DNA from 3 places in the Bradyrhizobium sp. S3.7.6 genome. Region 3 is predicted to be linked to each of the others. Evidence: predicted binding sites of a transcription regulator. Region 3 holds the regulator's gene; each other region holds the start of a gene.
What was found. The regulator PhoB, encoded in region 3, activates phosphate uptake and scavenging genes when phosphate is short. The targets are predictions, from matches to a motif close to TGTCATNNANCTGTCAT.

Region 1 (3,830 bases), 3.2 Mb from region 3:
GTCGAGGATCTTTGCAGCCGCCGCGACGCCCTGGGCGTGGTTGCCGGACGAGAACGCGACGACGCCGCCGGCGCGCTTGTCCTGCGGGATCGAGGCGACCTTGTTGAAGGCGCCGCGGAACTTGAAGGAGCCGGTGCGCTGGAGCATCTCCGGCTTCAGGAAGACCTTTGCGCCGACGCGCTCGTTGAGCACGGGAAAGGACAACAGCGGGGTGCGGATGGCGAAGGGCGCGATCACGCGTGCTGCTGCTTCGATATCGGCAGGGCCGATTGGGAGGAGATGTTCGGTCATGCCTGATGTTATCGCGCCGGACGAGGCGCGGGGCAAGACACCTGCGCGCGATGAACCTTGGTTTTCAGGCTACGAAACTAACCGGCTCCGCCCCATTCCTGCCAGGAAGCACCGCGCCAACCGCCTTGATGCTGTCCACAAACGCCCTCGCCGAGGCCTCCCAGGTGTAATTGGCGGCGAATTCGACGCAGTCCTGCCGGGACACGTCGAGCGCCGCGAAGCAGGCGTTGCGCAGATCATGATCGAGGGCGCCGACCGGTGCATCGCCGATCACGTCGCGAGGGCCCTTCACCGGGAAGGCCGCGACCGGCAGGCCGCTGGCGAGCGCTTCCAGCAGGACCAGGCCGAACGTGTCGGTCTTGCTGGGGAACACGAACACGTCGGCCGCAGCATAGATTGCCGCCAGCGCCTCGCCGTGCTTCTCGCCCAGGAAGATCGCATCCGGATAGGCTTCTTCCAGCGCGACCCGCGCCGGGCCGTCGCCGACGATCACCTTAGTGCCGGGCAGATCGAGATCGAGAAACGCCTCGAGATTCTTCTCCACCGCGATCCGGCCGACCGAGAGAAACACTGGCGCCGGCAGGCAGAGGTCGATCCCACGGGGGTGGAACAGGCTGGTGTCGACGCCGCGCGGCCACAGCACGACGTTGTCGAAGTCACGTTCACCAAGCTCGCGGGCGAGCGCAGGCGTCGCCGCCATCACGGCGCGGCTGGGCGCGTGAAATCGGCGCAGCGCCCGCCAGATCAGGGATTCCGGAACCGGCACGCGGGCGCGGACATATTCGGGAAAGCGGGTGTGGAAGCTGGACGTGAACGGCAGCTTGCGCTGGCGGCAGTAGCGGCGGACCATCAGGCCGATCGGCCCCTCCGTCGCGATGTGGATGCTGTCGGGGCGCGCCTCCTCGATCAGCTTCGCGATTCGCGCCGGCCGCGGCATGGCGAGCCGCACGTCGCGGTAGCTCGGCATTGCGAAGGTGCGGAACGATTGCGGCGTCAGGAACGTGAACTCGACGCCGAACCCCTTGGCTGCGTCTGCGAGCTTGGTCAGCGTCCGAACCACACCGTTGACTTGCGGGTGCCAGGCGTCGGTCGCGACCAGGATGCGCATCAAGCGGCCCTTGCTGCGACCTGCGGGACCTGTGCCGGCTTCCGCGCCTGATCCGCCCAGGTGATGATCTCGAAATGACCGTCGTCATGCTCGACCAGCGCCGTGCAGCTCTCAACCCAGTCGCCGCAGTTCATGTAGCGGATGCCGGCCTCGTCGCGGATCACGGCATAGTGGATGTGGCCGCAGATCACGCCGTCGGCGTCGTGACGCCGCGCTTCGGCGGCGAGCGCCTGCTCGAACGCGCCGATATAGTTGACGGCGTTCTTGACCTTCTGCTTGGCCCATTGCGACAGCGACCAATAGGGCACCTTGAACATGCGCCGGAAGAAGTTGACGAAGCGATTCATCTGGATCGCGAAGTCGTAGGCCTTGTCGCCGAGATGGGCGAGCCAGCGCGCGTTCTGCACCACGAGATCGAAGATGTCGCCGTGGATGACGAGATAGCGCTTGCCGTCCACGCCGGTGTGGACGGTGTTCTCGACCACGTCGATGCCTCCGAAATGCGTGCCGTAATAGTTGCGCAGGAACTCGTCGTGATTGCCGGGAATGTAGATGACCTTGGCGCCCTTGCGCGCCTTGCGCAGCAGCTTCTGGACCAGGTCGTTATGCGACTGCGGCCAGTGCCAGCTCGATTTCAGCGCCCAGCCGTCGACGATATCGCCGACGAGATAGATCGTATCGGCATCGTGGTAGCGAAGGAAGTCGAGCAGAAGGTCGGCTTGAGAACCGCGGGCTCCGAGATGAACGTCGGAGATGAACAACGTGCGAAAGCGCCTTTCAGGGCCCTCGTCACTCACATCGTAACTTCCCATGCGACAGCCTGTAACAATATCCCGTGACAGGGGGATGACCAATGAACCTTTGAGGCACCCTCGGATACGAATCAAACCTCGCCTCGCCCGCCCCGCGAATATCAGTCGCATGCGACAATCAGGCGACATGACGCCGCAACGGCCTCCGCAAGACCCCGGAACCGATGGCTGAACAAGTTAACGGCGGCGGTCCCGCGCGCCGCTGGCGGTGCGCTCGCGGCCCGGATCAGTAAAATTTGTGGAAATGATGGATCGGCCCGTGGCCGTGGCCGACGCTGAAGCGGTCGGCGGCCGCGATCGCTGCGCTGATCCAGGCCTTGGCGTTCCGCACGGCCCGCGCGAGATCCTCGCCCCTGGCAAGCCCCGCCGCGACGGCCGAGGACAGCGAGCACCCCGTGCCGTGGGTGTTGCGGGTGGCGACGCGCGGCGCCACAAGCGCGATCGTGTTCTCGGCCTCGACGAGATAGTCGATGCTTTCGGCGCCCTCGCCGTGCCCGCCCTTGATCAGGACCGCGCGGCAGCCCAGCGCCAGCAGCCGGCGCCCCTGGCTCTCGATCTCGGCCTCGCGTGTCGCGACGGGCTCGTCGAGCAGAGCCGCGGCCTCGGGCAGGTTGGGCGTGATCACCGACGCCAGCGGCATCAGCTTCCTGCGCAGGGCTTCCACGGCCTCCGCGGCGAGCAGGCGATCGCCCGAGGTTGCGACCATCACGGGATCGAGCACGATATGCCCCGGCTTCCAGCGCGACAGCGCCGCTGCGATCGCATCGATGCTGGCGGCCTGCGCCACCATGCCGATCTTCACCGCGCCGACCTCGAGATCGGAAAACACGGCATCGATCTGCGCGGTGACGAATTCGGCGGGCACCGCGTGGATGCCGGTGACGCCGCGCGTATTCTGCGCCGTCAGCGCCGTGATCGCGGAGGCGCCATAGACGCCGAGCGCGGCAAAGGTCTTCAGGTCGGCCTGGATGCCGGCGCCGCCGCTCGAATCGGAGCCGGCGATGGTGAGCGCCACGGGCGTCGTCATGGGGCGATTTTCCGCGTTTTTGAGACCATCACCCGTCCTAGCGCGCACCCCGGTGGCCCGCAAGTTCGCTTGCTAAATCCGGCCGGTTTTGGCCTATTAGAGCGTTTTCGAGCGAAGTGGATACCGGTTCGCGTGAAGAAAACGCGTCAAAACTAGAATCTAGAGCCCCGTTCCGATTTCATCGGAGCGGAAATGGCTCTAGCCGCCAGATATGCTTCGGAGTGACTGCAATGGTTCCTTTTTTCGTCCAGATCAAATGCAAGCTCGGCCAGTCCTACACGGTCGCCAACGCGCTTGCCGAAGCCGAGATCGCCTCCGAGATCTACTCCACGGCCGGCCATTACGATTTGCTGGTGAAGTTCTACGTCGACAAGGACACCGACATCGGCCACTTCATCAACGAGAAGGTGCAGGTGCTGCCGGGCATCCAGGACACCCTCACCATCATCACCTTCAAGGCGTTTGGCGCGAGCTAGGGTGTGCACTCACAGAGGGCCGGATGGGAAGTCCGCTTCCGAGACAGCGCAGCGGACCAATTGTGCTCAAAGTGAGTTCTTCGGATTTTGACCATCGCATGCATCATCCAGCGCTC
Region 2 (3,830 bases), 160 kb from region 3:
GCGCTGGTCCCGCAGAGACCAGATCCCAGGCCTTCGGCAGCGGCAGCACACCGTCGGCGGCGAGGCGGAACGCGGCGAGCAGTTGCGCGGGATAGTAATAGTCCGACGCCAGCACCGAGCAGAGCCCCTTCGCGATCATGTCGGATGCCCGGGTCCAGCCGGTATGGCTGCCGCCGCGCACGACGTTCGGCGCACCGTAGACGATCGCATCGCCCGCGGCCGCGGCCGCTCGCGCGGTCTCCTCGCTGATCGGAAACTCCGCGATGTCAGCGCCCAGCTCGCGAAACTCCTGCCGCATCGCCGGCGTCGCATCGTCATGCGAGAGCATCCGCACCTCGGCCGCGCGGGCAGTTGCGGCAAGCCGCGACACGGAAGCCGGCACTTCACTGGCGCGCGAAAGCACACGCTCGACCAGCCGGTCGAATTCCTCGCCCGAGAGGCCGGTGCGCTCCACCATGCGGTTGCGCTTGCGCGGCTTGGCCATGTCGGCAACGGTGCCGTCCATGTGGTCGTTGAAGGCGAACAGGTCGACGCGGCCCTCGGCGAGCCACTGGCTTATCTCGGCCTCGGCCTCGAGATTGTAGGTCTCGTGCCGCAGGTGGAAACGGGTATCGGCGGCGAATTGCGGGCGCTGCCGCTCGATCGCCTCCATCAGGGCGCGCGCATTGCCGGCGCTGCGCAGGCCCGGCTCCCACGAACAGGTCGTGGCGTGAAAGACGGTGGTGATGCCGTTGCTGATCGCCTGGCGGTCACTGTCGGCGAGCGCGACGTCGATCGGGAAGTCGACGCCGGCGCGCGGCATCATCTGGCGCTCGAAGGCATCGCCATGCAGATCGACGATGCCGGGCAGCACCAGCAGGTTGCGCGCATCGATCGCCAGCCGCGCACGGCCGCGAGAGGCATCGACCTGCGCAATGTCCGCGCCGGACACCAGAATGGAAGTTTCGACGAGCTCGGAGCCGATCAGGGCCCGGCCGCCCTCAAGGAAGATGTCTGTCAAGCGACCGCGCTTCGTTTGCTGGCAGGGGAACGGGTGAGGGAGCTTGCCCGTGCTTCATATGCCGAGAGGAAATCTTCAATCCCGAGCTTGCGGAAATCGGGCAGTGCTTCACGCAATTTGTCGTGATCCCAGTCCCACCAGGCGAGTTGGGCCAGCCGTCCGGCGACGTCTTCCGAGAACCGCCGCCGCACGATGCGCGCCGGATTGCCGGCGACGATGGTGTAGGCCGGCACGTCCTTGGTGACGATGGCGCCCGCCGCGATCACCGCGCCGGTGCCGATGTTGCGGCCGGGCAGCACGATCGCGCCATGGCCGATCCAGACGTCGTGGCCGATATGAACGTGATGCTGGCGCCGCCAGTCGAAGAACTCGGTGTCGTCGCTCTCGCCTTCGAAGTAGGCGCTGGAACGATAGGTGAAATGCGCCTGCGTGGCGCGATGCATCGGATGATTGCCGGGATTGATGCGCGTCATCGCCGCGATCGAGCAGAATTTTCCGATCGTGGTGTAGGTGATCTGGGCGTCGTTCACGACATAGGAGTAATCGCCCATCGTGACTTCAGTGAGGATCGTGCGCGCACCGACCTCGGTATAGGTGCCGAGCCTGGTCTCATGCAGCTTCGCCGAAGGGTCGATGGTCGGTTGAACCGAGAGCGTTTTGCCGGCCATGCTACATCCGATAGGTCGAGGGCGGGCGTACCTCTTCGAGTGCCCTGATGACAACGTCATGACGATGCGATGACAGGGGAAGAGGTGTGTAGGATCGCCGCAGCGCGATCCGCGTGTCACACAAGTGTCAAGTGCCGGCGCTAGCGGTGGCAGCCAGCTACTCTGGAGCCCTCTATGCTGGTGGTTGAAGGTCTGACGTGCCGCTTCGGCGCAAAAGCCGCGGTGGACGACGCTTCGTTTCAAATCTCCCCCGGCGGCTTCGTCGGTGTGATCGGGCGCTCCGGCGCCGGCAAGTCGACCATGCTGCGCATGATCAATCGCCTGGCGACGCCGACGCAGGGCCGCATCCTGTTCGACGGCCTCGACGTCACCGCGTTGCGCGGCAAGGAATTGCGGCAGTGGCGGGCGCGCTCGGCGATGATTTTCCAGCAGTTCAACCTCGTCGGCCGGCTCGATGTGCTCACCAACGTGCTGATGGGGCGCCTCGCGACGATGCCGGCCTGGCGCTCGCTGACGCAGACCTGGCCCGAGCACGACAAGGCGCTGGCGATGTCGGCGCTCGAACAGTTCGATATCGCCTCACTCGCCGCCCAGCGCGCCGACCAGCTCTCCGGCGGCCAGCAGCAGCGTGTTGCGATCGCCCGCGCACTGGTGCAGCAGCCCGACATCATCCTCGCCGACGAGCCGATCGCCTCGCTCGACCCGCGCAACACCAAGATCGTGATGGATGCGCTGCTGCGCATCAACAAGCATTTCGGCATCACCGTGCTCTGCAACCTGCATTCGCTCGATCTGGCGCGCAGCTATTGCGATCGCCTGATCGGCATGGCGCAGGGGCGCGTGGTGTTCGACGGCGCGCCTGCCGAATTGACCGACGACGTCGCGCGCGAGCTCTACGATCTCGAAGCCTCCGACGTCATGGGCGGAATGCCCGTGCCGGTGCCTGAGGGTGTGCCGGCGCTCGGAACGGCCGCGGCTGCCTGAGCTGCGCCTGTAGTTGCCAATTTTTGCGTCAACCGACCCCAACCGATGAAGAGGGTATCATGATCACTCGCAGACTGGTTCTTGCCGGCGCCGCCGCGCTCGCGTTCACGACTTCGGCCTCCGCCGACGACTGGAAAGCCAAATACCCCGAACTGACCTTCGCGGTCATTCCGGCGGAAAACGCCTCGGGCGTGACCGAGCGCTGGGCGCCGTTCATGAACTATCTCTCCAAGGAATTGGGCGTGAAGGTCACGCTGCGCATCGCCAACGACTACGCCGCCGTCATCGAGGGCCAGCGCGCCGGCAACATTTATATCGCCAGCTACGGCTCGGCGTCATTCGCCCGCGCCCGCCTGACCGGCGTCAAGACCGATGCCTTCGCCAACGACATCAACGCCGACGGTTCGACCGGCTACTACTCTGTGTTCTTCGTCAAGGCGAGCAGCCCCTACAAGAGCGTCGACCAGCTCAAGGGCAAGAACCTCGGCCTCGTCGATCCGAACTCGACCTCCGGCAACAACGTGCCGCGCTTCGAGCTCGACAAGATGGGCATCACGGATGCCGACACCTATTTCAGCAAGGTCGTCTTCACCGGCAGCCACGAGAACGCGATCCTGGCGCTGGCGCAGGGCACGGTCGACGTTGCGGCCAACCAGTGGACCAGCGATGACGATTCCACGCTGGCGCAGATGCTGACCAAGGGCATGCTGAAGAATGCCGACGGCTCGCCGATGAAGAAGGACGATTTCCGCATCATCCACAAGTCGGCGCCGATCATCAACGGCCCCTACGCCTACAATTCCGACCTGCCGGAAGATGCCAAGGCGGCGATCGCCAAGGCGTTCTTCGACGCGCCGGCCAAGGACAAGGCGGCCTTCGATCGCCTCCAGGACGGCCAGAAGAAGGGTTTTCATCCCGCCACCACCAAGGACTGGGATGGCACGATCGAGCTGATCAAGTTCGTCGATGCACTGCGTAAGAAGAAGGCGTCCTGAGTTTCGGGACGATAGCACTGGAGCCGGGTCGATGGACCCGGCTCTTTCTCTTTGATCGACTACCTTCCCTGGCCAGATGACCGTCGCGGTTTCGATCCTCCCCGAGCAGCAGCTCGCCGTGCTCAACGCGGCCTATCGCCAGGCGGTCGCGCGCAAGCGGCTCCGACTCCTTTTGGGGCTGGT
Region 3 (3,830 bases):
TGGGTCTGAACAAGACGATGGCGAACCTGCCGGTCACCATCAATAATTTCGTGCAGAGCCCCTACGCCTACTGGAAGCAGCTCGCCTGGAGCGGCGCGCTGCTCATCACCCTGACCGTTCTTGCCCTGAATATTGGCGCGCGCATTCTGAGCGCCGAGAGGACCGCAAAATGAGTGATCTTTCCGTATCGATGAGCGCGGCCGGTGGTTTGCCCCAGGCGCCGGTGCTGCCCGAAGCTCCGGCCAAGGTGACGGTGCGCAACCTCAATTTCTATTACGGCGAGCACCACGCGCTGAAGAACATCAATCTGGCGCTCGGCACCAACCGCGTCACGGCGTTCATCGGCCCGTCGGGCTGCGGCAAGTCGACCCTGCTGCGCATCTTCAATCGGATGTACGACCTCTATCCGGGCCAGCGCGTCACCGGTCAGCTCATGCTCGACCAGACCAACGTCCTCGACCCCAAGCTGGACCTCAATTTGCTGCGCGCCCGCGTCGGCATGGTGTTCCAGAAGCCGACGCCGTTCCCGATGACGATCTACGAGAACATCGCCTTCGGCATCCGCCTTTACGAGAAGATCTCGAAGTCCGAGATGGACGACCGCGTCGAGAAGGCGCTGCGCGGTGGCGCGCTGTGGAACGAGGTCAAGGACAAGCTCAACGCCTCCGGCCTGTCGCTCTCCGGCGGCCAGCAGCAGCGCCTCTGCATCGCCCGCACGGTCGCGGTGCGGCCCGAGGTGATCTTGTTCGACGAGCCCTGCTCGGCGCTCGACCCGATCTCGACCGCCAAGGTCGAGGAGCTGATCCAGGAGCTGTCCGAGAACTACACGATCGCGATCGTCACCCACAACATGCAGCAGGCGGCGCGCGTCTCCGACAAGACCGCCTTCATGTATCTCGGCGAGCTGATCGAGTTCGACGACACCAGCAAGATCTTCACGTCGCCGACCGACCGGCGCACGCAGGATTACATCACCGGCCGGTTCGGCTGAGGAGACGGAACATGGGTTCTGAACATACCGCAAAGGCCTTCGACACCGACCTCCAGGAGCTCACGCGCCTGGTCGCCGAGATGGGCGGCATCGCCGAGCGCATGATCGTCGATTCCGTCGACGCGCTTATCCGCCGCGACGTCGCGCTCGGCCAGCGCGTCGTGACCATCGACGCCGAGCTCGACGCGCTCCAGAAGAAGATCGAGGAGCGCGCCGTTCTCACCATCGCGCGCCGCCAGCCGATGGCGGTGGATCTGCGCGAGATCGTCGGCGCCATGCGCGTCGCGACCGATCTCGAGCGGATCGGCGACCTCGCCAAGAACATGGGCAAGCGCGTCGCGGCGCTGGAGACGGATTTCCATCCGCTCAAGCTGTTCCGCGGTCTGGAGCACATGACCGACCTCGTGCAGCAACAAGTCAAGTCGGTGCTGGATGCCTATGCCGCGCACGATCTGCCGGCGGCGATGGCGGTGTGGAAGGGCGACGAGGAAGTCGACGCCATCTGCACCTCGCTGTTCCGCGAGCTCCTCACCTACATGATGGAGGATCCGCGCAACATCTCGTTCTGCATCCATCTGATGTTCTGCGCCAAGAACATCGAGCGCATCGGTGACCACGCCACCAACATCGCCGAGACCGTGTTCTACATGATCGAGGGCCAGGCGATCACCGACAAGCGGCCGAAGGGCGACATGACGACCTTCGCCACGACGGTCCCGAACACTTAAGGAGCGACGAACACCATGGGCGCACGCATTATGGTGGTTGAGGACGAGGAAGCTCTCACCGAGCTTCTCCGCTACAACCTCGAAGGCGACGGCTATGACGTCGAGACGGTGATGCGCGGCGACGACGCCGACACCCGCCTCAAGGAGCACATCCCCGATTTGATCGTGCTCGACTGGATGCTGCCGGGCCTCTCCGGCATCGAGCTGTGCCGGCGGCTGCGCACCCGGCCCGAGACCAAGCAGCTCCCGATCATCATGCTCACCGCGCGCGGCGAGGAGAGCGAGCGGGTGCGGGGCCTTGCGACCGGCGCCGACGACTACATCGTCAAGCCGTTCTCGGTGCCGGAGCTGCTGGCACGCGTGAAGGGCCTGCTCAGGCGCGCCAGCCCCGAGCGGCTCGCCACCGTGCTCGCCTATGGCGACATCGAGCTCGACCGCGACAAGCGCCGCGTGGCGCGCTCGGGCCGGCCGATCGATCTCGGTCCGACCGAATATCGCCTGCTGGAGTTCTTCCTGGAGCATCCCGGCCGCGTGTTCTCGCGCGAGCAGCTGCTCGACAGCGTCTGGGGCCGTGACATCTACATCGACGAGCGCACCGTCGACGTCCATATCGGCCGCCTGCGCAAGCTGCTCAATCTCGGCCGCGAGCAGGACCCGATCCGCACCGTCCGCGGCGCGGGCTACGCACTGGACGATCGCTTTGCGAAGGCGGAGCAGGCGTAGCTCGGTGAGCTGCGGCCACACTCTCGGTGTCGTCCCGGACAAGCGCAAGCGCGGGTCCGGGACACCCACAGCGAGCGGTTATTTTGTGAAAAGGTAACTCCGAGTCCCCGTAGCCACATCTTGCGGTGGTTAAGGGTCCCGGATCTGCGCGCGCTCGAGGCGCGCTTGTCCGGGACGACATCGGATTTGTTGAGCCGCCATCGTGTGACGGCTCCTTTCTGAGCTCAGAACGACTTCAGCGCGGACCCGGCTTCGCCGGCGCGCGCCGGCGATCGGCCGCGGGCTGATACGCCACGCGCGAGTGCTGGGCGCAGTAGGGCAGGCCGGAGAGCGCCTTGCCGCCGCAGAAGAAGAAATCCGGGCTCGAGGGATCGCCGACCGGCCAGTGGCAGGTGGCCTCGTTCAGCTCCAGCAGCGACAGCCGCTGGCTCATCGGCACGACGTTGTCGTAGGTGACCGGTTCGGCCTCGACCTCGACTTCGAAGGCCTGCGCCAGCGCGGTGTTGCCGCGCGCGATCGGGCGTGTCACCCGCATCATGTGCTGGGCGGGGCGCGCCTTGCGCGGCCGCGGCGCTGCCGATGAAGGGCTCTTGGCGCGGCCCGACAGGCCGAGCCGGTGCACTTTGCCGATTACGGCATTGCGGGTCACATTGCCGAGTTCAGCGGCGATCTGGCTGGCCGAAAGTCCGGCCTCCCAGAGCTTTTTCAGCTGCTCGACGCGATCATCCGACCAGGTCAAAACGGTCATTGCACCCTTTCCTTCGCCGGCGCCTGCCATCCTGGCGGCCGCACGGCGAATGCCTAAGCTTCGAAAAACCCGTGCCGCCAGAATCCCTTAAGGCTCGCCGGGCGCACCAGATGCGCCCGAACGCTTACGCCGGTACATGAGGACTTCGAGGATCAGAACTGCTGCACGAGATGTCGTATCTGACAAGCCAAACGCTACAATATGGCGTGACTCACGCGCAAGAGTCCGCCGACTCGCTTCCACATGTTCCGTGGCGGAAATACGCAAAATCGCCACCGCAAGACTACGGATTCTGCGTTTCGCGAGGCTTTCCGGGCGGCATTGACACCGGTTTCACCAGGCATAAGATAGTCAGGCGTGCCGCCCTTAAAAGGCGGCACGTTTCGTTTTCCGGGCCGGTCAATGGTGCGTTGCGCAATGCACGCTCACACCGTCCGCAACATTCAAGTGATCGTCATGACTAACAGCGCAGCGCCGCATTTGCTCCCCGTTTTCGCCAGGTCCGACCTCGGTTTCGAGCGCGGTGAAGGCTGCTGGCTGATTGCGACCAATGGCGATCGCTATCTCGATTTCACCTCGGGTGTGGCGGTGAATGCGCTCGGCCATGCTCATCCTGCGTTGGTCAAGGCGTTGCAAGAGC

Region 1: a site for PhoB is predicted at 2,235-2,251, ahead of ACVJ5M_RS16910 (UDP-2,3-diacylglucosamine diphosphatase). Genes of this name have one in related genera too.
Region 2: a site for PhoB is predicted at 1,727-1,743, ahead of phnC (phosphonate ABC transporter ATP-binding protein). Genes of this name have one in related genera too.

The regions. Positions count from the first base shown of each region.
Region 1 covers NZ_JBSSEQ010000001.1:3,592,141-3,595,970, reverse strand. The annotation lists gene ACVJ5M_RS16920 (threonine/serine dehydratase) at 1-291, opposite strand, end outside; gene ACVJ5M_RS16915 (glycosyltransferase family 4 protein) at 356-1,399, opposite strand; gene ACVJ5M_RS16910 (UDP-2,3-diacylglucosamine diphosphatase) at 1,399-2,211, opposite strand; gene thiD (bifunctional hydroxymethylpyrimidine kinase/phosphomethylpyrimidine kinase) at 2,438-3,238, opposite strand; gene ACVJ5M_RS16900 (Lrp/AsnC ligand binding domain-containing protein) at 3,469-3,714, shown strand.
Region 2 covers NZ_JBSSEQ010000001.1:187,046-190,875, reverse strand. The annotation lists gene ACVJ5M_RS00995 (alpha-D-ribose 1-methylphosphonate 5-triphosphate diphosphatase) at 1-1,000, opposite strand, end outside; gene ACVJ5M_RS00990 (LbetaH domain-containing protein) at 997-1,668, opposite strand; gene phnC (phosphonate ABC transporter ATP-binding protein) at 1,843-2,652, shown strand; gene phnD (phosphonate ABC transporter substrate-binding protein) at 2,712-3,647, shown strand; gene phnE (phosphonate ABC transporter, permease protein PhnE) at 3,724-3,830, shown strand, end outside.
Region 3 covers NZ_JBSSEQ010000001.1:350,190-354,019, reverse strand. The annotation lists gene pstA (phosphate ABC transporter permease PstA) at 1-173, shown strand, start outside; gene pstB (phosphate ABC transporter ATP-binding protein PstB) at 170-991, shown strand; gene phoU (phosphate signaling complex protein PhoU) at 1,003-1,719, shown strand; gene phoB (phosphate regulon transcriptional regulator PhoB) at 1,735-2,442, shown strand; gene ACVJ5M_RS01750 (GcrA family cell cycle regulator) at 2,678-3,190, opposite strand; gene ACVJ5M_RS01745 (aspartate aminotransferase family protein) at 3,647-3,830, shown strand, end outside.